DNA from 3 places in the Nesterenkonia xinjiangensis genome. Region 3 is predicted to be linked to each of the others. Evidence: riboswitches for the same ligand, from Rfam matches in the RefSeq annotation. Region 3 holds a riboswitch; each other region holds the start of a gene.
The links. Region 3 has a riboswitch for thiamine pyrophosphate ahead of thiO (glycine oxidase ThiO). Riboswitches for the same ligand answer to the same signal wherever they lie in the genome.

Region 1: it holds a riboswitch for thiamine pyrophosphate, as region 3 does, so the genes downstream of both, HNR09_RS09470 (3-oxoacyl-ACP reductase) here and thiO (glycine oxidase ThiO) in region 3, are expected to answer to the same signal.
Region 2: it holds a riboswitch for thiamine pyrophosphate, as region 3 does, so the genes downstream of both, thiD (bifunctional hydroxymethylpyrimidine kinase/phosphomethylpyrimidine kinase) here and thiO (glycine oxidase ThiO) in region 3, are expected to answer to the same signal.

Annotation. Positions count from the first base shown of each region.
Region 1 is NZ_JACCFY010000001.1:2,080,857-2,087,945, forward strand. It holds gene HNR09_RS09455 (ABC transporter family substrate-binding protein) at 1-1,465, shown strand, start outside; gene HNR09_RS09460 (DinB family protein) at 1,654-2,238, shown strand; gene HNR09_RS09465 (carbon-nitrogen hydrolase family protein) at 2,317-3,156, shown strand; TPP riboswitch at 3,256-3,351, shown strand; gene HNR09_RS09470 (3-oxoacyl-ACP reductase) at 3,453-4,268, shown strand; gene HNR09_RS09475 (LLM class flavin-dependent oxidoreductase) at 4,271-5,629, shown strand; gene HNR09_RS09480 (aminodeoxychorismate lyase) at 5,610-6,563, opposite strand; gene cls (cardiolipin synthase) at 6,680-7,089, shown strand, end outside.
Region 2 is NZ_JACCFY010000001.1:3,277,408-3,284,496, forward strand. It holds gene HNR09_RS14670 (glycosyltransferase 87 family protein) at 1-53, shown strand, start outside; gene HNR09_RS14675 (SOS response-associated peptidase) at 172-1,047, shown strand; gene HNR09_RS14680 (AEC family transporter) at 1,110-2,111, shown strand; gene HNR09_RS14685 (hypothetical protein) at 2,395-2,829, shown strand; gene HNR09_RS14690 (SGNH/GDSL hydrolase family protein) at 2,969-4,129, opposite strand; gene chrA (chromate efflux transporter) at 4,256-5,497, shown strand; TPP riboswitch at 5,568-5,686, shown strand; gene thiD (bifunctional hydroxymethylpyrimidine kinase/phosphomethylpyrimidine kinase) at 5,677-6,552, shown strand; gene HNR09_RS14705 (GTP pyrophosphokinase) at 6,555-7,089, opposite strand, start outside.
Region 3 is NZ_JACCFY010000001.1:1,645,740-1,652,828, reverse strand. It holds gene moeB (molybdopterin-synthase adenylyltransferase MoeB) at 1-764, opposite strand, end outside; gene HNR09_RS07530 (thiazole synthase) at 757-1,548, opposite strand; gene thiS (sulfur carrier protein ThiS) at 1,576-1,815, opposite strand; gene thiO (glycine oxidase ThiO) at 1,821-3,044, opposite strand; TPP riboswitch at 3,034-3,140, opposite strand; gene HNR09_RS07515 (carbohydrate ABC transporter permease) at 3,156-4,028, opposite strand; gene HNR09_RS07510 (carbohydrate ABC transporter permease) at 4,025-4,984, opposite strand; gene HNR09_RS07505 (substrate-binding domain-containing protein) at 4,981-6,393, opposite strand; gene HNR09_RS07500 (ABC transporter substrate-binding protein) at 6,390-7,089, opposite strand, start outside.

The DNA of each region.
Region 1 (7,089 bases), 440 kb from region 3:
CGTCCAGCTGCTCCACTATGAGCTCAATCCGGAGGCCGTCTGGAACGACGGCACGCCGATCGACTTCGAGACCTATGAGCACACCCTCGCCATCCGTTCGGGGGACGAGGAGGGCTACGACCTGGTGAGCACCACGGCCTATGACCAGGTCGAGAGTGTCGAGCAGGGTGAGGATGAGTGGCACTTCACCATCACCATGGAGGAGATGTATCAGCCTTGGCAGAGCATCTTCAACGGGGGCAGTCAGGGGGACAGCCCCATCATCCACCCGGACGTTGACACTCCGGAGGAGTTCAACGACGGATTCGTGAACGACGTCCGTCCCGAGTTCCTCGCGGGCCCCTTCACCGTGGACACCATGGATCTGGCCGCCAATGTCATCTCGCTGGTGCCCAACGAGAACTGGTGGGGTGAGGCGCCGGTGCTCGATCGGCTGAACTTCGCCACCTATGAGACCAGTGCGACCATCCCGGCGTTCCAGAACGGCGAGATCGACGCCACCAGCGTCGCGACCCGGCCCCGCTACGAGGAGCTCACCGAGTGGTCCGAGGACGGTTACGACATCCGTCGGGGCCAGCGCATGGCCACCTGTGGCTTCGTGCTCAACGGGGACGCCACCAACCTCGACGACGTGGCGGTGCGTGAGGCGATCTTCCGCGTCCTGGACCGCGGGCAGCTCGCCGCCATCCAGTTCGAAGGCATCAACTGGGACGAGGAGACTCCCGGGTCCTGGCTGATGATGCCCTTCGATGAGCGCTATGAGGACGCCTACCCGGTCGAGGACGACGACCCGGAGGGTGCCGAGGAGGTGCTCGAGGAGGCCGGCTGGACCTTCGAGAGCGACGACGACGAGTTCCGCAGCCGCGACGGTGAGGAGCTCCGCGTCGTCTTCAACACCTTCGGGGATGACCCGATCAACCAGGCCATGGTCCAGGCCGCGCAGAGCATGGCGGCCGGTGCCGGGATGAACCTGGACGTCAACAACCAGGGGTCGGGGCAGTTCGGCGAGGTCGTCGGCGGACGTGACTTCGGCCTGGTCAACATGTGCTACGGCAAGGCCGGGGCGGACCCGACCAGTGCCCCCAACCAGTTCTACTCCACTGGTGACGGAAACCTGACCGGGCTGGGGAACGAGGAGCTCGACGACCGGATCAGCGAGCTGTTCGGCATCGAGGACGACGATGAGCGCTTTGCCGAAGCGCAGGCCCTGGAGCAGGAGGCGCTCAGCGAGTACTTCCACTACCTCGCCTACGCCAACGGTCCGGTGATCACCGCCTTCCGGGAGGGGCTCGCGAACTACGGTCCGAGCCTCTTCGAGACCACGGATTGGACTCAGGTCGGCTGGGAGGACGACGCCGGCCACGACGGCACCGACACCGGCGTCGACGTCGAGGAGCTCGAGGACACGGATCCCGAGGACGCGGACGAGGATGCTGACGAGGAAGACGCGGACGAGGAGGACTGAGGCTCTCCGGCCCCCGCGACGCGTCATGTGTCCCCGTCTTGTTCGTTCGTCCCCGTGCAATTCCACGGGGACGAACGAACAGGGCGGGGACAAGACGCAGAGCAGAGAGAGCCCGCCATGTGCGGGTGGTGTCAGGGTGCGGCCGGGGAACGGTGCCGTGGGAATGAGGCAGCTCTTACAGTTCCCCCATGAGCGATGATGATGCTGAGCCAGAGATGCTGCTGCGCTACCTGCAGGGGCTCCGTGAGGCCCTGCTGTGGAAGCTCGACGGCGTCCCGGAGCATGACGTCCGCCGGCCGCTGACGGCGACCGGGACGAACCTGCTGGGCCTGGTCAAACATGTGGCCAGCATGGAGATGGGCTACTTCACCGCACCGCTGGGCCGTCCCAGTCCGGTGCCGATGCCGTGGCTGGAGGCCGGCGCCGCCCTCAACGCGGACCTCTACGCGACTCAGGAGGAGAGCCGCGAGTGGGTGCGGGACTTCTACCGCACCTCCTGGCGGACCACCGACGACGCCGTCGCCGAGCTGGGCCTGGGTGCGCCCGCCCAGGTGCCCTGGTGGGGAGAGAACGGGCGCACCACTCTGGGGCGGCTGCTGGTCCACCTGATCGCTGAGACCGCACGGCACGCGGGTCATGCCGACATCCTGCGTGAGCAGCTCGACGGCGCCGTGGGCATGCAGGACGGCAATGACAACATGCCCCCGGCCGAGGATGCCGAGTGGCAGGACCATGTGGTGGAGCTGCAGCGCATCGCTGACGAATTCCTCTGAGCTTGAGGCGTCTGCGGAACCAGGGGAGGGATTCGGCCCGCGCTCCCGGGACGCGGCGCTGCGACGTAGGCTGGGCCCATGCGTATCGCAGCAGCACAGATCGTCACCGGTGAGGACCCGCAGCAGAACCTGGCGCTCGTGGAGAAGTGGACGGCGCAGGCCGCTGAGGCCGGCGCCCGTCTGGTGGTGTTCCCCGAGGCCGTGCAGCGCGCTTTCGGACACTCGCTGACGCCCATCGCCGAGCCTGTCGACGGAGCCTGGGGCACCGAACTGCGTCGGATCGCGGAGCGCCACGGGGTCGCGATCGTCGCGGGCATGTTCACCCCCGCACAGCCGGGGGAGCAGGGCCGCGAGCGGGTGACGAACACCCTGCTCGTGGTGGACGGCGCAGTGGACGGCACCGGAAACGGCGTGCTGGCCGCCTACGACAAGATCCACCTCTACGACGCCTTCGGCTTCCAGGAGTCCAAGACCGTGGCTCCCGGCGAGGCCCCGGCCCGGTTCGCTCTGGACGGGCAGACGCTGGGGCTGGCGACCTGCTATGACATCCGCTTCCCGAACCTGTTCACCGCCCACGCCCGGGCCGGCGCGCTCGCCACCATCCTGCCGGCGTCGTGGGGTGCCGGGCCGGGCAAGGTGGACCAGTGGCGGCTGCTGGCTCGTGCCCGGGCGCTGGACTCCACGCAGTACGTGATCGCCTGCGGCCAGGGCCTGCCCTCGGCCGCCGGCGTCGAGGCGGTGGAAGGGGCGCCCACCGGGGTGGGTCACTCGATGATCGTCTCGCCCACGGGAGAGATGCTCGCCGAGGCTGGCGAGGCCCCGGAGCTGCTGGTGGCCGACCTCGACGCCGACGTCGTCACCGCTGCCCGGCAGAGGCTCCCGGTGCTGGCCAACGCCCGGGAGATCCCGCAGGGCTAACGTTCACGGAGCCCAGAGGGCTCAGGAGTCTGCGGGACGCCGGCTGACGGCCCGTCCTGTCATCGACTGGCTGTGACGCCCGCCATGTGATGAGATGAAGGCTGTGACACGGGGTGCCGCGCACTGCGGCTGAGATGACACCCGTCGAACCTGATCCAGTTAGCACTGGCGAAGGGATCGTCCGGCTGGTGCGGCGTTTGGCCGCATCGCGGCGGTGAGCATCGGTCCGCAGATGGCCGCAGGCTCACGTCGCACATCGCCTGCGGGCTGCCTTCGCCTCGAGACGAGAGGCACGCATGAGCACCGCCACCATCACCACAGAAGTCACCTCCCAGCACGACGACGGCGCGCTGCCGCTGAGCGAACAGGTCGTCGTCGTCACCGGCGGCGCCCGCGGCCTGGGCGCGGCGATCACCCGCGCCTTCCTCAGCGAAGGCGCCCGGGTGGTGGTCAACTACCACTCCTCGCAGGCCGCCGCCGAGGAGATCGCCGCCGCCCACCCGGAGCGGGCGCTCGCGGTGCAGGCCGACGTCCGCGACGCGGAGCAGGTCCGCAGCCTGATCAGCACCGCGAGGGAGCATTTCGAGCGTCCGGTGACCACGGTGGTGAACAACGCCCTGGTGGACTTCGCTTTCACCGGCGACGCCCGCTCCAAGGCCGATGCGATCACCGCCGAGGAGTTCGAGGCCCAGTTCGCCGGCTCCGTGACCGGTCCGCTGAACCTCATCCAAGCGGCACTGCCCGGGATGCGCGAAGCCGGCCAGGGCCGAGTCATCACCATCGGCACCAACCTCTTCCAGCACCCGGTGGTGCCCTACCACGACTACACCGCCGCCAAAGCGGCCCTGCTCTCGCTGACCCGCACCTTCGCCGACGACCTCGGCCCCGAGGGCATCACCGTCAACATGGTCTCCGGTGGGCTGCTGCGCACCACCGACGCCTCCGCCGCCACTCCGGAGGCGGTCTTCGACGCCATCGCCGCCGGCACTCCGCTGCGCACGGTCACCACTCCGGAGCAGCTGGCTGACGCCGCGCTGTTCTTCGCCTGCCCGTGGTCCCGCGGGGTCACCGGACAGAACCTCATCGTCGATGGCGGGCTGGTGAAGGGCTGAGCATGGGAGCGGTCGCACCGGAGGTCAAGCTCAACCTGTTCCTCTTCGGCGTCGGGCACCACAAGGCCGCCTGGCGCGCCCCGGACTCCGCTGTCGAGCGCCTCGGCGACGTCGACTATTACATCGACCTGGCCCGCACCGCCGAGCGGGGGAAGCTGGATGCGGTGTTCTTCGCCGACGGCCACTCGCTGGGCATCGGCGCTGTCGAGGACGGCCCCACCTGGTTCCTGGAGCCGCTGACGCTGCTCTCCGCCATGAGTCAGCACACCGAACGGATTGGGCTGGTCAGCACGGTCTCCTCCACGTTCTGGACCCCGTTCCACGCGGCCCGGCTGCTCGCCGGCCTGGACCATATTACCGGCGGGCGCATCGGCTGGAACGTGGTGACCTCCATGTTCGACGCCGAGGCGCAGAACCACTCCTATCCGTCCATGCCTGCCCATGCAGAACGCTACGCCAGGGCCGAGGAGTTCATCGACGCCGTCATCCGGCTCTGGGACTCCTGGCCGCAGGAGTCCCTGCTGCACGAGCGGGACGGCCGCTACGCCGACGGTGGCATGATCGCGCCCATCGACCACCAAGGCGAGCACTTCCAGGTCGCGGGGCCGCTCAACGTGCCCCGCCCGCCGCAGGGCCGGCCGGTGCTCTTCCAGGCCGGGGCCTCGGAGCAGGGCAGGGACCTCGCCGCACGTCACGCGGAGGCGATCTACGCCGTCGCCTACGACGCCGAGGCCGCACTGGACTACAGCACCGACGTACGACGTCGGCTCGCCACCGTCGGCCGTGAGCCCCGCGGCACCGCGATCATGCCCGGGCTGGTCACCTACGTGGGCTCGACCATAGCTGAGGCGCGGGCCAAGCAGGCCGCTCTGGACGAGCTGCTGCCCACCGAAGCCTCGTTGCGCCAGCTGAGCGTGTTCATCGGTCAGGACGCCTCGGGCTGGGAGCTGGACGCGCCGGTCCCGGATCTGCCCCCGTTGGAGGAGTTCACCGGGCCCAAGGGCCGCTACGCGACGATCCTGCGGATCATCGCCACCGAACAGCCCACGGTCCGGCAGCTGCTGGGACGGCTCGCCGCCGGGGGAGGGCACTGCACCATGGTCGGCACCCCGGAGTCCGTCGCAGACGAGATCGAACGCTGGGTCGACTCCGGCGCCGCCGACGGCTTCAACCTCATGCCGCCCACCCTGCCGGGAGGGATCGAGGACTTCGTGGAGCACGTGGTCCCGGAGCTGCAGCGCCGTGGCCGGTTCCGGAGCGAATACACCGGCACCACGCTGCGCGACCACCTCGGCCTGCAGATCCCGGAGCGGCGCGGCTCCGAGGTGCAGGAGTCCGCGCTCAGTCCAGCGGGTGGTTGACAGGGAGGTCCTCGGCGAGCAGATCGATCAGCTCAGCGGTGAGCTCGTCGTCCACGGCCAGTTCGGCGTCGTCGAGGCGGGCCACCGGGGAGACCAGGCGCACGGAGGAGGCCAGGAAGAGATGGTCGGCGTCGAGCAGGTCCTGCGGAGTCAGCGGCCCGTAGCCCAGCTCCCACCCGGCCTTCTCGGCGGCGGTGAAGATCGCGCCCTGGGTGGTGCCGGGCAGGATGCCGGTCTCCAGCACCGGGGTGGTGAGTCGGCGGGCGCCGTTCGCCCCGCGGGTGACGATCAGCACCGTGGAGGTGGGTCCTTCCAGGACCTGCCCGTCGGAGGTGGTGTAGATGACGTCGTCGAAGCCATGCTGCCTCGCCCAGCGCAGCGAGGCCATGTTGACCGCGTAGCTCAGCGACTTCGCCCCCAGCAGCAGCCAGGGTGCGCGTTCGGCGGCGGTGGAGTCATAGCCGCGGTCCAGGAGGGTCACGCCCACCGGCTGGCCCCGGGTGGCGCGCATCGCCTCGGTCACCGGGCTCAGCAGCGCCCAGTACGTCCCGGCAAAGGCAGGATCGTCGGAGGCCGGCTCGCCCTCCACCCCGCGGGTGGCGACGAGCTTGATGGTCAGCTCATCCGGCAGGGCGCCGCGGGTGCGGTACTCCTCGAAGCCCAGTTCGACGGCCGCCCGCCAGCTCTGCGCCGGAGGGATGCTGATGTCCAGGATGTCCGCAGAGCGGGCCAACCGCTCCAGGTGGGCCTCGATCTTGCGGACCCGGCCCTCCACCGCGTACATGGTCTCGAAGACCCCGTCGCCGCGCACGGCACCGAGATCCGTGACCCGCAGCTGCGGCTGGTGCGGGTCAAAGATCAGTCCGTCAGGGTGCTCGACGTCGATCCGCACGGCGACGGCGGCGACGGAGTCCTCGTGGAAGTGCTCAGCCATGTCCCTCAGCATAGGCCGCTCAGAGGGCCGGAGAGAACACCTGACACCGTAGGATGGTGAGCCGTATGCGGCGCTGATCAGGGCGGAGCGACGATGAGAGACGGACGGAGCTGACGATGCTGTGGCCACTGAGCGGGCTGGGGATCGAGGGACTCCCTGAGTGGATCCTGCTGATCATCCTCGTGCTCGAGGTCGGTGTGCGACTCGCCGTGCTCGGCATCATCCCTGACAACCGCCGGCCCAACACCGCCATGGCCTGGCTGCTGGCGATCTTCTTCATCCCGATCGTCGCCCTGCCGCTGTTCCTGCTGATCGGCCGCAACAAGCTCTCCGCACGGCGTCAGGAGCGTCAGCGCAGCATCAACGAGTCCCTGCTGGAGGCGACCAGCCACATGGACCTGTCTGACCAGCTGCGGGACAAGGACGAGCAGTTGGGCGCCACTGCCGCGCTGAACCGCAAGCTCGGTGCCTTCCCCATCCAGGAGGGCAACCGCATCGAGCTGATCTCGGACTACAAGAAGTCCTT
Region 2 (7,089 bases), 1.6 Mb from region 3:
CCTTCGCCCTCCCCGGGCTGGGCCGCCCGGCCGACCTGCGGCTGCGCTGGTAGGCCTGCTCGGCCACGTGCTGCCCGCAGCCGCCGACGGTGCTCGGGGCTGCGGGACTTCTGCCTCCGCCGTCGAGCACGTACGCTCCGGAGAAGTGGAGGACGTGGGGAATGGAGAGACATGTGTGGACGCTATGTGATGGCACTGCGCGCCGGTGACCTGATCGATGCACTCGAGGCCTGCGGGATCGATGACGTCGCCCTGGCCGGCCCGGCCACCGGCGTCGATGCGTCGCCGGCGGGTCCGGAGCAGTCGTGGCGTGTCTCCTGGAACGTCGCGCCCACCTCCACTGTGCCGATCCTTGTGGAGCGATATGAGGAGGGTGCGGACGAGGCCGGGACGCACGCGGGGCGACAGCGGGAGATCCACCCGGCCCGGTGGGGCCTGCTCCCGCGGTGGGCGGAGACCGCCGCGTTCAGCTCGAAGACCTTCAACGCCCGCTCCGAGACGGTGGTCTCCAAACCCAGCTTCCGCTCTGCGGTGCGCCGCCGTCGGTGCGTGGTGCCCGTCCAGGGATACTACGAGTGGAAGGTGTCCCAGGAGCCGCAGACCGGCAAGACCGTCCGTGTCCCGCACCTCGTCCGAGACCGTGAACGGCCGCTGATCCTCTTCGCCGGTCTCTACGAATGGTGGAAGGACCCCGAGCGCGAGGCTCAGGGGCGGGACGCCTGGGTGCTCTCCACCACGATCCTCACCGGCCCGTCACCCGATGTCGGCGAGGACGGCGCAGGCCCGGCCCACGGTGACCGTCCGGTGCTCACCGAGCTGGCCCAGCTGCACGATCGTCTGCCGCTGGCCATGAGCGCCGACGAGGCGGCCGACTGGATCGCTCCGGGGGAGCGGAGCCGGGAGGACACGGAGGCGGATGTGGAGCGGCTGCGGCTCGGGGCTGTGGAAGTCGCTCGCGGGTGGACGCTGCATGAGGTGGACCGTGCGGTGGGCAATGTCCGCAATGACTCTCCTGAGCTGATCCGGCCCCCTGACGTCATGTTCTGAGCCCCCGCTGGGCGAGGCCCGGGGGAGTGCCACCCATGACCTAGGATCGTACGGTGCTCTCCATGCTCACGACGATCGCCCCGATGTTCCTCGTGCTCGTCGTCGGATTCCTGGCGGGCTTCGCCTCCCGATTCCGCGGATTCCAGGGTGCGTTGAACGCCTTCGTCTTCTATTTCGGACTGCCGGCCTTCGTGTTCTCCGCCGTGGTGGCCGCACCTCCGACCGGCCGCTTTCCGGTGGGGGCGGTGATCATCGCCGCGATGGTCACGTTGGCGCTCTCCGTGGGGACCTACGGCACGGCCCATCTGCTGGGTTCGCGTGCCCGTGCTGGGGCGGCGCCGACTTCACTGGCGGCCACCTTCGGCAACGTCGGCTACTTCGGCATCCCGATCACGCTGAGCACGATCGGGCCTGAGGCCGCACTGGCTGCCGGCATCATCCATCTGGTGCACAACATGATCTACATGACCGGTTATCCGGTGGTCCGCACGGCCCTCGGCGGGGCTGAGACCACGCCGCCGGGTCCCGGGGATGCGGGGGACACCTCCTCAGAGGTGGGGTTCCGCTCTGCCTGGCGACGTCGGCTCTGGCCGATCGTCCGCCGAGCGGTGCTGCTGAACCCCATCGCGCTCTCCATGGCCGCTGCACTGCTGGTGGTGATGACCCCGCTGGCCCCGCCCCAGGTGTTCTCGGAAGGGGTGGAGATGATCGGACAGACCGCGGTCCCGCTGGCGCTGTTCGCCGTAGGGCTGGCCATGCACCCCGCACTGGAGGGCATCCGCAGCGGCGGAGTGCCCAAGCGTTCGATCGCGCTGGGCACGGGGGTCAAACTTCTGCTGCTGCCTGGGGTCACCTGGCTGGCGGTGCTTCCTTTCCTGGACCACTTGGGGCCGGTCTGGGCCGCGACACTGGTGCTGATGGCGGCCATGCCGTCGTCCACCACGGTCTTCATCTTCTCCGAGGAATACGATGGAGACGGTCGTCTGGCCGCGGCGATCCTGGTGGCAGGCACCGTGCTGAGCGTGGTGACGTTGCCGATGATCGCCGAGCTGCTGCAGATATAGGGGAGGTCGCGACGGTCGGTCGGGGACCATCACCCTTCGGAGGCCGAGCTTGAGCACGCGTGAAGGCGGCAGGCTCTCCTGCCAGAACTCACTCGTCACCGGCCTCATCATCGTGACGATGGAATCGAACGTCACGTCTTAACAAGGCGAGTGATCTTCCCTAGTGTGGGGTGCAGAGTCCGTCGGGAATCGTGGACCGCAGGCATTCGATGTGCGGCGATGCGGCGGCGCTCACTGAGCACACGGAAGAATGAGAACACCGCAGAAGGGGTGCCGAGAGACAATGATGACACGGACTTTCTATGCCACCGCAGCAGCCGCAGCACTGACCATCGGCACAGCAGGAGCCGCCTCCGCTGCCGGTGACGGCCACCACCCCGCTGAGCCAGAGGCCCCCGCCCCGAGCCCCGAGCCAGTGCTCACGGAGACCGAAGAGCCGCCGAACGCCCCGGTTCTCGAGATCAACCGTCTCAACCACCTGGTGATCGTGACCTGGGAACCGGTGGATGGCGCTGAGACGTACCGGTGGTCACTGGCAAGCGAAGAAGAGACCGTCGACGGCGGCCTCACGCACGAGGGCAACCGGGCGATCGCGTACGACACCATAGGACTTGAGCCCGGTTTCTACACGCTCAGTGTGATCGGATTCGACGAGAACGGTGTTCCCGGCGAGGCAAGCAGTGTGGAGGTCCAGGTCGCCGGGATGATCGGCGGCTGAGCGATACCCACAACGCAGAGGTGCTCTGAAGGCCCCGCCAGAGGTGAGGGCCAGCTAGGTGCTAAGACGGGACATCCGCACCAGCGTCTCGGCGGGCCGTCCGCGACGCTGACGCAGTGTCGGGACGGCCCGCCGTCGTTCATCGTCCCGAAGGGCTCGCCAGCACTGCGCGGGCGAAACGTTCCCCGATGAAGCGGTGCGTCGCAGTGTCGGGGTGCAGGCCATCCGGCAGAGGACGGGTCTGTGCGTCGTCAGGACCATAGAGCTCCAGGCCGTCCACCAGGTGAAGGTCCGGGTCGGTCGAGGCTCGCTCTGTCACGATGCGCGTCAGCTCGGTCCGCACCACCGTCAGGTCGAGCCGCCCCTCAGAGACGTGTGCCGGATCCCCGGTGGCGTGGAAGACCCGACGCACGCCGCCGTCGTCATCCGTATGGTCCGTCGCGACGACCGGCCCGGGGGTGAGCTCCTGGATGCCGCACCACAGGGGCGTGATCACGTGCACCGGCGTGTGCGGATGGCCGTCGCGGATCGTGTCCAGGAAGCCGTGGACCGCCGGAGAGAAGCTGCGCAGCCGGAAGACGTCCCCGTTGACCACGTTGATCCCCAGCTTGAGGGTGATCACCTCGGCCGGCAGGTCACGGATGGTGCGGGCGGTGAACTGGTCGAGCATCGCATTGCCGCCGAAGCCCAGGTTCACCACGTCGTGGCCAGAGAGCCGCGCCGCCACGGCGGGCCATGTCCGGGAGGGGCCTTCCGCATCGGAGCCGTGGCTGATGGAGCTGCCGTGGTGCACCCAGCGCGGTCCGGCCGGCGGCACCGGGAACACAGGCTCGTCGCTCTGCAGGGACACCAGCTCGGCGGGCTCCTCATACGGCAGCCAGATCTCCACGAGCTTCTCTCCGGTAGGCAGCAGCCCTGTCGGCGCCGCATCGGAGAGCTCCACCGTCCATGGTGCGTCCGGCATGTCGCAGGGGTGCGCCACCGCTCGTGAGGTCAGGACGCCGTCGACCAGCACATCATGCACCGGCGCGGGGCGCACAGGGTCCTGACGGGCTCCCAGGTCGGTCGGCAGCACCTGCATCGACAGACGTCGGGCGCTGGTCCGCAGTCGGAGCCGCACACCGGCCGGCGCCGCCGCCACGGCTGCCGTGCCCGGATCATGGAGCTGGGCGCGCGCGTGGGCAGGCAGACGCTGGGGCAGGAGCCCGTGCCTCCCGGGGACGAGCTCCACCGCCCCATGGAGGTGGTGATCCATGATGCGGGTGGTCTGCAGGGCAGTGGCCTGGGACAGCTCGGTCATGCCTCCAGAGTCTACTGACCTCCCCGTGGCCGGCCTGCGGGTCCACCCGTCGCTCGCAGGCCGCAGAACGGGACGAGGCGGTGACGTTCGCCATCCGTTAACCTGACTTCGACAGTCTGGAGTCCTGTGAGCCACGTACACCACCCCTCAGTCCCCGCTCGAGGCCATGACGGCAGCGTCGCCGAGGTCTTCCTCATCTTCCTCCGTCTCGGACTGACCTCGTTCGGCGGTCCGGTCGCCCACCTGGCCTATTTCCGTGAGGCCTTCGTGGAGCGGCGCCGGTGGCTGAGCGAGAAGGCCTATGCGGATCTCGTCGCTCTGTGCCAGTTCCTGCCGGGGCCGGCCTCCAGCCAGGTTGGGATGGCCCTGGGTCTGCAGCGAGCCGGCTGGGGAGGGATGTGCGCGGCATGGTTCGCCTTCACCCTGCCCTCGGTGCTGCTCCTGGTGGCCTTCGCCTATGGTGTCGCCACGCTCGGGGACTTCTCTGATGCGGGCTGGATCCACGGGCTCAAGGCCGCCGCCGTCGGCGTCGTCGCCCATGCGGTGCTCGGCATGGCGAAGACGCTCACCCCGGATGCGCCCCGGGCGAGCATCGCCGCCGGGGCCATGATCACTGTGGTGCTCGTCCCGCAGCCTTTCGTGCAGGTGGGGGCGATCGCCGTCGCCGGACTGGTCGGCCTGCTGTGGCTGCGTCCCGAGACTCCTCAGCCCCGGGACGAGGACGCCTTCACCGTCAAGGTCTCCAAGAAGGTCTCCGCCGGTGCGCTGATCCTCTTCGGTGCCCTGCTGGTGGGGCTGCCGCTGCTGGTCGCCTCCGCCGGGTCGGCCGCTTGGCACGGGGCGGCCCAGCTGGTGGACCTCTTCTATCGCGCAGGCTCTCTGGTCTTCGGCGGCGGGCACGTGGTCCTCCCGCTGCTGGAGGCGGAGATGGTCGGGCCCGGGCTGGTCGACTCGGAGGTCTTCCTGGCCGGCTACGGCGCCGCCCAGGCGGTACCCGGCCCGCTCTTCACCTTCGCCGGCTACCTGGGCGCCTCGACGATCGAGGGACCCGGCGGTGCCGCCGGGGCACTGATCGCCGTGGGGGCGATCTTCCTGCCTGCGGCGCTGCTGGTCATCGGAGCCCTGCCGTTCTGGGAGGCGCTGCGGGGTGCGCCGCTGGCACGGCGGGCATTGACGGGTGTCAACGCCGGGGTGGTCGGAATCCTCGCGGCCGCGCTCTATGACCCGGTGTTCACCGCCGGAGTGCTCGACGTCGGCCTGGTCGCCCTGGCCGTGGCCGTGGCCTGCTTCGTCGCGTTGAACAGCTGGAAGGTGCCGGCCTGGGCGGTCGTCATCGGTGCAGGCTTCCTGGGCTGGATCGTGCTCTGAGCACCGTCCGGGACGTGCCGTCGTCGGGCAGACCGTGTGAGGTCCCGCACGCCCTCGTCGACTAGACTCGATCAGCGGCACGGGGTGCCTGAGCCTGCGGAGCGACTCTGCACAGCGGCTCAGGCTGAGAGCACACCCGTTGAACCTGATCCTGATCATGCTCGCGAAGGGATGCCCCGATGACGTCACCCTCCTCTGCTCGCCCAGCTCCGGGCTCCCCACGGGAGATTCCCAACATCCTCTCCATCGCCGGGACCGACCCCACCGGGGGAGCCGGGATCCACGCGGACCTGAAGAGCTTCGCCGCCCACGGCGGCTACGGGATGGCGGTGGTGACTGCGCTGGTCGCGCAGAACACCCAGGGTGTCCGGGAGATCCATCTGCCCCCGGTCTCCTTCCTGCAGGCGCAGCTGGAGGCGGTCAGCGATGACGTCTCTCTGGACGCGGTCAAGGTGGGCATGCTCGGAACGGTGGACGTCATCGAGACCGTCTCCACTTGGTGGGACGCTCTGCCGGGCCGGCCTTGGCTGGTGGTGGATCCGGTGATGGTCGCAACCTCGGGGGACCGGTTGCTCCAACCGGACGCGGAGCAGGCGCTCATCGGATTTCTGCACCGGGCGGACCTCATCACCCCGAACATCCCGGAGCTGGCGCTCCTGGCCGGAGGACCACCCTCCGAGGACGGCGAGTCGCTGATCCGCCAGGCCCGCACCGTGGCGGACGCCCATGACGTCGTCGTGCTCGCCAAAGGCGGACATTTCGACGACGACGAGGTCGAGGACATCCTGGTCCACCCGGCCGAGGACGACGGCACGCGCAGGCCCGAGGGGCGGCACGTCTCGGAGCGCATCCGCACCACCAACACCCACGGCACCGGCTGCTCGGTGTCCTCGGCGTTGGCCGCACTGCGGGCACGTGGACTGGACTGGGAGACGGCGGTGCCTGTGGTCAAGGAATGGATGACGGCGGCCCTGCGAGACACCGAGCGGCTCGACGTCGGCCGCGGCCACGGACCCATCCAGCACTTCGCGCAGCTGTGGGAACGCCGCTTCTGAGCTCAGTTCTGCTGAGAGGAGGCCTGCTGGGCGATGTCCTCCCACTTCCAGGCGGCTGTGGTGGCCTGCTCGCCGGAGAACTCGTCCTCCGAGAGCTCCTCATCCGGGAACCACGGCCCGGTGCGGGGCCGGTCGGCAGCGGCTGGGGTGGGGCCGGTGGCGCCCTGGCCAGAGGTGGGGGCCTGCTCCTTGAGCTGAGTCACGCGGTCCCTGATCTCAGCCATCTGGCGATCCAACGCGGCAGCCTTCTCCGCGGCGTCACGCAGCTCCTCGTGAATGTCGTCCGGGACCTCGCCGGAGTAGGTGTAGTAGATCTTGTGCTCCAGGGAGGCCCAGAAGTCCATGGCGACGGTGCGGATCTGCACCTCGACGTAGACGAACTCGGTGCGATTCGAGAGGAACACCGGAACCTGCACGATCACGTGCAGACTCTGGTAGCCATTGGGCTTGGGACTACGGATGTAGTCCTTGACCTCCACGACCCGCAGGTCCGGCTGGCTGCACAGCATCTCCGCCACCCAGTAGGCGTCGGAGACG
Region 3 (7,089 bases):
GGCTCCCGGTCCGGGTCCGGCAGCAGCCGCACCTCCCGGAAGGAGGCGGTGAGCGCGTCATAGGTCATCACCCGGCCGAGCAGGGTGTCACCCACTCCGGCCAGGAACTTGATGGTCTCAGTGGCCATCAGCGTGCCGATCACACCGGGCAGCACACCGAGCACCCCGGCCTCAGCGCAGGTGGGCACCTCCCCGGCGTCGGGGGCCTCGGGGTAGAGGTCCCGATAGGTGGGGCCGCGCTCCCCCGAGGGAAGCCGCGACCAGAACAGGCTCACCTGCCCGGCGAAGCGCAGGATGGAGCCGTAGACCAGCGGCTTGCCGGCGATCTCGCAGGCGTCGGAGACCACGTAGCGGGTCGCGAAGTTGTCCGAGCCGTCCACCACGATGTCCACCGGCTCCACCAGCGCCAGCGCGTTCTCGCCGGTGATCGGCTCCCGGTGCTCGTGCACGGTGATCTCCGGGTGCAGCCCGCGCATCACCGCTGCGGCGGACTCCGTCTTCGGCCGGCCGATGCCGGCCTCCGAGTGCAGGACCTGCCGGTGCAGGTTGGAGCGGTCCACGACGTCATGGTCGACGACGTCGATGGTCCCCACCCCGGCGGCGGCCAGGTAGGTGAGGATCGGGGCGCCGAGACCGCCGGCGCCGATGACCAGCACTCGGGCGTCGAGCAGCCGCAGCTGCGCATCGGGTCCGAAGCCGGTCAGCGAGAAGTGCCGCTGGAACCGTTCCAGCTGGGTCTGCGAGAGATCTTTCAGCTCAGTCAACGGGGTCGATCCTTCCTTCCATCGCGGAGGAGGCCAGGGCATGACGGCGGCGGGGGATCCGCCCCGCCCCGGCACAGAGCCAGCCGGAGGAGACGGCCAGGCGCATGGCGTGGGCCATGTCGGAGGGCCGCTGGGCGCGGGTGACTGCGGAGGCGACCAGCACGGCGTCGCAGCCGAGCTCCATGGCCAGCGCGGCCTCGGAGGCGGCGCCGATGCCGGCGTCGAGCACCACCGGCACGTTCGCCCGGGAGGCGATGAGCTCGATGTTGTGCGGGTTCAGGATGCCCAGACCGGTACCGATGGGCGCCCCCAGGGGCATGACGGCGGCGGCTCCGGCCTGCTCGAGGCGCACGGCCGCGGCCGGATCATCGGTGGTGTAGACCATGGGGATGAAGCCCCGGTCGGCGAGCTGCTCGGTGGCCTCGAGAGTTTCGATGACGTCCGGGAGCAGAGTGTGCTCATCGGCGATGACCTCGATCTTGATGAGGTTCGTCTCGAGCGCCTCGCGGGCGAGCTCGGCGGTGAGCACCGTGTCCTTGACGGTGTAGCAGCCGGCGGTGTTGGGCAGCACGTCGATGCCGAGCCGCTCGAGCATGGCGAACACGCTGGTCTTGGTCTCCGGGCTGTAGCGGCGCATGGCCACAGTGGTCAGCGTGGTGCCGGAGGCGAGCAGCGCCTGCTCCAGGGCGTCCAGGTCGGTGATCCCGCCGGTGCCCATGATGAGGCGGTTCTGCAAGGTGTAGTCGCCCACCTGCAGGGAGGGAGGAGTGGTGGCTGTGGTCATGGTGCTCTCTTCGGGTCAGGGGGCGGCTCAGCCGCCCTGCACGGCGGTGACGATCTCAATCTCCTCGCCGTGGCTCAGCACGGTGGCGGCCCAGGCGCTGCGCGGGACGACGGCGGCGTTGATCGCCACCGCCACACCCAGGCGGCCGCCGTCGGCGGGGGTGCCGTCGGGGCTCAGCTCGCGCCCGGTGGTCTGCGCGACGGCGTCGACGACTGTCGCCCCCTCGGGCAGCTTCACGTCTTCTTCGTTGATGGTCACGGTGAGCATGGGTCTCACAATCCTGTGGGGGTCATCTCTGGTGCGGTCAGCGACCGTGTCGGGCTCATATAGGCGAGCATCTGCCGGTCCGCCGCGCTCAGTGCGGCCTCGCCGTCGTCGCTGAGCAACGCGGCGGCCAACCGTGCGGCCAGCGGTGCCAGCAGGATCCCGTGTCGAGAGTATCCGGTGGAGATGACGACGTCGGGCGCCCCTTCCAGCCGGCCCAGGTAGGGGATGTCGTCAGGGGTGCCGGGGCGGGCCCGGGTGGTGATCTCCTCCAGCTCCATCTCCTTGACGGCGGGCAGCACGGCGACGGCGTCGTCGAGCAGCTCCTGCACGGAGCCCGCGTGGGTGCCGGGCATGCCATCCTCTCGCGAGGAGGCGCCGATGACCAGCCCGCCGTCGGCCCGTGGCACCAGGTAGACGTTGCGGCCGGCGACCTTGGCCCGGACGGTGGCGCCGAGGACGTGGTCCTCCCCGGGGAGCAGCTGGCCGGGACGCACCCGCAGGCGCAGCACGTCTCCGTGGACGGGCCGCAGATCCAGCGGGGCGCGGGCGGGCAGGCCGGCGATGTCGGCGCAGCCGAGCCCGGGCACCAGGAGGACCTTCTGCGCGGTGCGCTGCGTGCCGTCGTCGAGGGTGAGCGTGTGGGAGCCCTCCGCGTCGGGGCCGCCGATTGAGGTGACCCGCGCCTCCACGCGTCGGGCGGGCGGGCCGGCGTCGGGGAATCGAGCAGGATCCAGCGGACCCTCGAGGGCGGCGAGCGCACAGCTGGCCAGCATCCGGGGGTCCACCTGGTGGTCGCTGGGCACGTCCCAGCCCTTGGAGATGCCGGGGGCGAGTGCCGGCTCGCGGCGGCGCAGCTGGCCGGAGGTCAGCGGTTCCACGGCCATGCCGTGGGCCTGCTGGACGGCGACGAGGTCGGCGACGGCGTCGCGGTCGGAGCGGTCCGCGGCCAGCAGGATGGTGCCGTTCTCCCGCCACCCCGTGGGGGCGTCGACGGCGGCGTCCAGCGTGGCCAGGAAGGCCGGGTACTCGGCCCGGGCGGCGGTCATCAGCGGGTAGAGCCTGTCCTGCCCATACTGGACTTCGCTGATCGGGGCCAGCATCCCGGCGGCGGCGTAGCTGGCGTCCCGGGCGATCTCGGGGGCGATCATCGTGACCGCGTGCCCTTCGCGCCTCAGCTGCCAGGCTGACAGCAGCCCGACGACGCCCGCTCCCACGACAGTGACGCCCACAGCTCCTCCTCACGGCGGCATGATCCGCATCGAGTCCGAGTGGTCGGCGGGTTCGCCCTCTCAGCCCGGCCGGCCCGGGCTCCCACGGAATGCAGGTTCCATTCTAGTGGGTCAGCCCTTCACTCCGCCCGCTGCGATGAAGCCGGTCCCCAGGCTGCGGCCCACGAAGAGGTAGAGCACGATCACCGGCAGGGAGTAGAAGAGCGAGAACGCCGCCAACTGGCCGTAGGCGACTTGGCCATACTGTGAGGAGAACGTATAGAGGGTGACGGCCGCCGGCAAGTTGTCCGGACTGAGCAGCAGCATGAAGGGGACGAAGAAGTTCCCCCACATCATGACGAAGGTGAACATCGTGGCCACTCCGAGCCCTGACCGCATCAGCGGCATCACCACGGCCCACAGCGTCCGATAGACTCCGGCACCCTCGGTCCAGGCGCTCTCCTCGATCTCCATGGGCACGGCATCCATGAACCCCTTGGTGAGGAATATGGCGTACGGCAGCGAGGAGGCGCCGAGGAAAAGGATCGCGCCGAACATGGAGTCGATGAGGTTGACCTGCACGAAGAGCGAGTACACGGGGATCATGATCGCCGTGATGGGCAGGCCGGTGGAGAAGATGATGGTCAGCAGCAGGGACCGCTTGCCACGGAACCGATACCGCGAGATCGGGTACGCACACAGCACCGCCGCGGTCATGGTCACCAGAGTGGCGCCGCCGCACAGGATCAGCGAGTTGGCGATCGGCCGGAAGGTCGTCTCGGCGTTCCAGATGGCGCTGAAGTTGCCGAGGCTCCATCGCTCCGGCCATGAGACGGCGAGGGACGCGTCCGTATCGAAGGCGGCGAGCCCCACCCAGAGCAGAGGAATCAGGAACATGGCCCCGATGAACGCCATGACGAGTGTCGAGGCCGTCTCCGTAGTCCGTGCCCTGCGGCCCTTGCCGCCCCTGGCCGGCGCGGTCCGACGTGCTGAGGTGGTGGTCATCGTTTGTCCTCCTCGGGAAGCAGCCGCAGATAGGCGATCGAGGCGACCGCGCCGATCAGCAGGAGCAGCAGGGCCACGGCGGTTCCGTAGCCGAGCTGCCCGTAGGAGAAGGCCTGCTCATACATATAGAGCGGCAGGGTCTGGCTCTGCTGCGCGGGCCCTCCCCCGGTCATGATGAAGATGAGCCCGAAGACGGACAGTGTCTGCAGGGTGATGAGCATCAGGTTGGTGGCGACGGCGGGGCGCAGCAGCGGCAGGGTCACAGACCAGAACCTGCGCAGAGGGCCGGCCCCGTCCACTGACGCCGATTCCTGGATCTCCGCGGAGATGCTGCCCAGCGCCGCCGAGTAGACCAGCATGGAGAACGCCGTGCCCCGCCAGATGTTCGCGAAGGCGACTGCGAGGATCGGAAGGCTGAAGAGCAGGTCCTGCTGCGGAAGCCCGATGGACTCCAGGATCACATTGAGGCTGCCCTCGTCGGCGAAGAAGGTGTAGAGCAGGTATCCGGCCACGACTTCGGGCAGGATCCACGCCGCGATGACGATGGCGGTGATGACGAACGTCACGGCCCGGTGGGCCTTCTCCATCAGCAGTGCGAGGAACAGCCCGAGAAGGTTCTGGCCGATCACCGCAGACACCACGGTGAAGACGAGCGTCAGCCCGACCGAGTTCCAGAACTGAGAGTCGGTGAAGGCGTCGGTGAAGTTCTCGAACCCGACGAAGGAGGTCTCCGCCGCCCCCTCGCCGCGGATCGCGGAGTCGGTGAAGGCCAGCCAGAGCGAGTACAGGATGGGGCCTGCCATGAACAGCACGAGCAGCGACAGCGCGGGAACCATGGGGACGGCCCGGCCGAACGTGAGGCGGTCCCCGATGGTGCGATTCTGCCGTGGAGGCCCTCCTTCGCCGCTGGCGTCGGGCCGATGGATCTGGGACTGCGTGGCGGTCGGCGCGCTCATGACGACTCGTCCTGCACGTTCTCAGGGCCGACGATGTCGGTGACGGCGGCGTCGTAGGCGGCAGCCGCCTGTTCAGGGGTCTGGGATCGGGTCATCACGGCCTCCATAGCCTCCTGGATGGCGTTGGACACCTCGGGATAGGCCGGCAGCGCAGGCCGGTAATGGGCGCCCTCGAGCAGCGAGGTGAAGAACTCTGCGGTGGGCGAGTAGCTCTGGTATCGCTCGTCGGCGGCGACGTCCTCTCGGACGGTGATGTAGTTGTTGGCGATGGTGAAGTCGACCATCACGTCCTTCTCGCAGAGCGCTTCGATGAAGGAGAAGGCGATCTCCGGGTCCGAGGAGTACTCCGGCAGGGTCAGGCACCACCCGCCGCTGAGGGTGACGAAGCCGGGGTCCTGGCCGTGCTGGGTGGGCATCCGGGCCAGACCCATGGTCTCGGTCCATTCCGGCCAGGGGCTGGTGCCTCCTTCCACCCAGTTCTGGGAGACCCAGGAGCCGTCGATGACCATTCCCAGCTGAGCCTCCGGCAGCAGCCGGGAATAGATGGTCTCGCTGATGTTGGGGTCGAGGTTCTGAGCGAGGCTGAGGGTCAGCTCCTCCTCGAAGACGGTCTCCAGCAGCTGGAGCGACTCCAGGAACCCGGCGGAACCGATCACCCACCGGCTGGTGTCCTCGTCATAGAGGGTGGAGGCGGTGCCGTAGAGCAGCATCTCGAATCCCTGCATGGAGGCCTTCTCCCCCTGGGGCTTTCCGGAGTAGATGACCATCGGCGCGACGTCGGGCAGCTCGGCCTTGATGGTCCGGGCCGCCTCGAGGATCTCCGCCCAGTCCTGCGGCGCCCACTCCTCGGGGAGGCCGGCCTGGGCGAAGACCTCCTTGTTGAACCAGATGGCTCGCGTGTCGGTATGGGTGGGGACGGCGTAGGTGAGGCCGTCCTCCGCCTTGACCGCATCGCGTGAGGCCTGGGCGATCTCCTGCCAGTCGCCCCACTGTTCGACGAACTCGTCGACGGGCTGCAGATAGCCCGCCCCGACGTCGGAGAGCAGGATGAAGGTGTCCGCGTAGGCGACGTCCGGCGAGGTCCGCGGCGAGGACATCAGCAGCTCGTTCTTCGTGTAGTAGTCGTTCTCGGCCGCGACGATCGGCACCAGTTCGACGATCCGATCAGGATGCTGGCTCGTGTAGCGCTCTGCCGCGGCGTTGATCCAGTCCTCCCACAGCGTGCCGGAGCCGAACTGCTGGTAGGCGATGCGTATGACGTGACCCTCTGCGGTCGCGGAACCGCCGCAGCCGGTCAGCGCCGCCAGCGGGAGGACCGCCCCGACTCCGCCGGCGAACCGCAGGAACGTGCGGCGATCGACCCCGGAACTCGGATCTCTGCTCACCTGACTCGTGCCGTACCCGCTCACACGCTCATCTCCTCCACCATCGATTCCGCCGCCTGACGAGGGGACAGCCGCTCGAAGAAGACCTCCAGCTCATAACGCTGCACGATCTGACCGAAGTCGGCTCCCCCAGAGGGCGGCAGGGGCGGCGGATCCCCCACCTCCCCTTCCATGCCCCGCAGGAACTCCGCGATGTCGGCGTCGAGACCAGTGAGGCCCGGGAGCACCGCGTCCAAGACGTCGGCGTTCGGCGGCACGCCCCGCTCTGTCCGCAGGATCTCTCCCGCCGCAGTCGAGTTCGCGAAGAAGTCGATGAAGTGCTGGACCTCCTCCGGATGCTCCGTCCCGGCGGAACCGGAGAGATACATGCTGGACTTGTAGTACGTGTCAGGACGGCTCGGACTCTCGCTCTGCCTGGGCAGTCGAAGAGGGGTGAACTCATCTCCTGTGGCGGTCGCGATCGCCAGCAGCTCATTGGAGGACCAGGTGCTCAGGGCCGCGCGCCCCTGCCCGGCCAGGGACTGCTCATGACCGGCCGACTGGTTCTCGGAGATCACGTCAGCGCCGGGATAGGCCCCCTGCTGCATCAGCTCGAGCTGAAGCTCGAAGTAGCGTGCGGCATCCTCCACGGTGAAGCCGACATCGTCACCGTCAGGACTGCGGATCTCCTTGCCCTGCTGGCGCAGCCACATCTCCAGGGTCGCGATGCCGAAGGGTCCT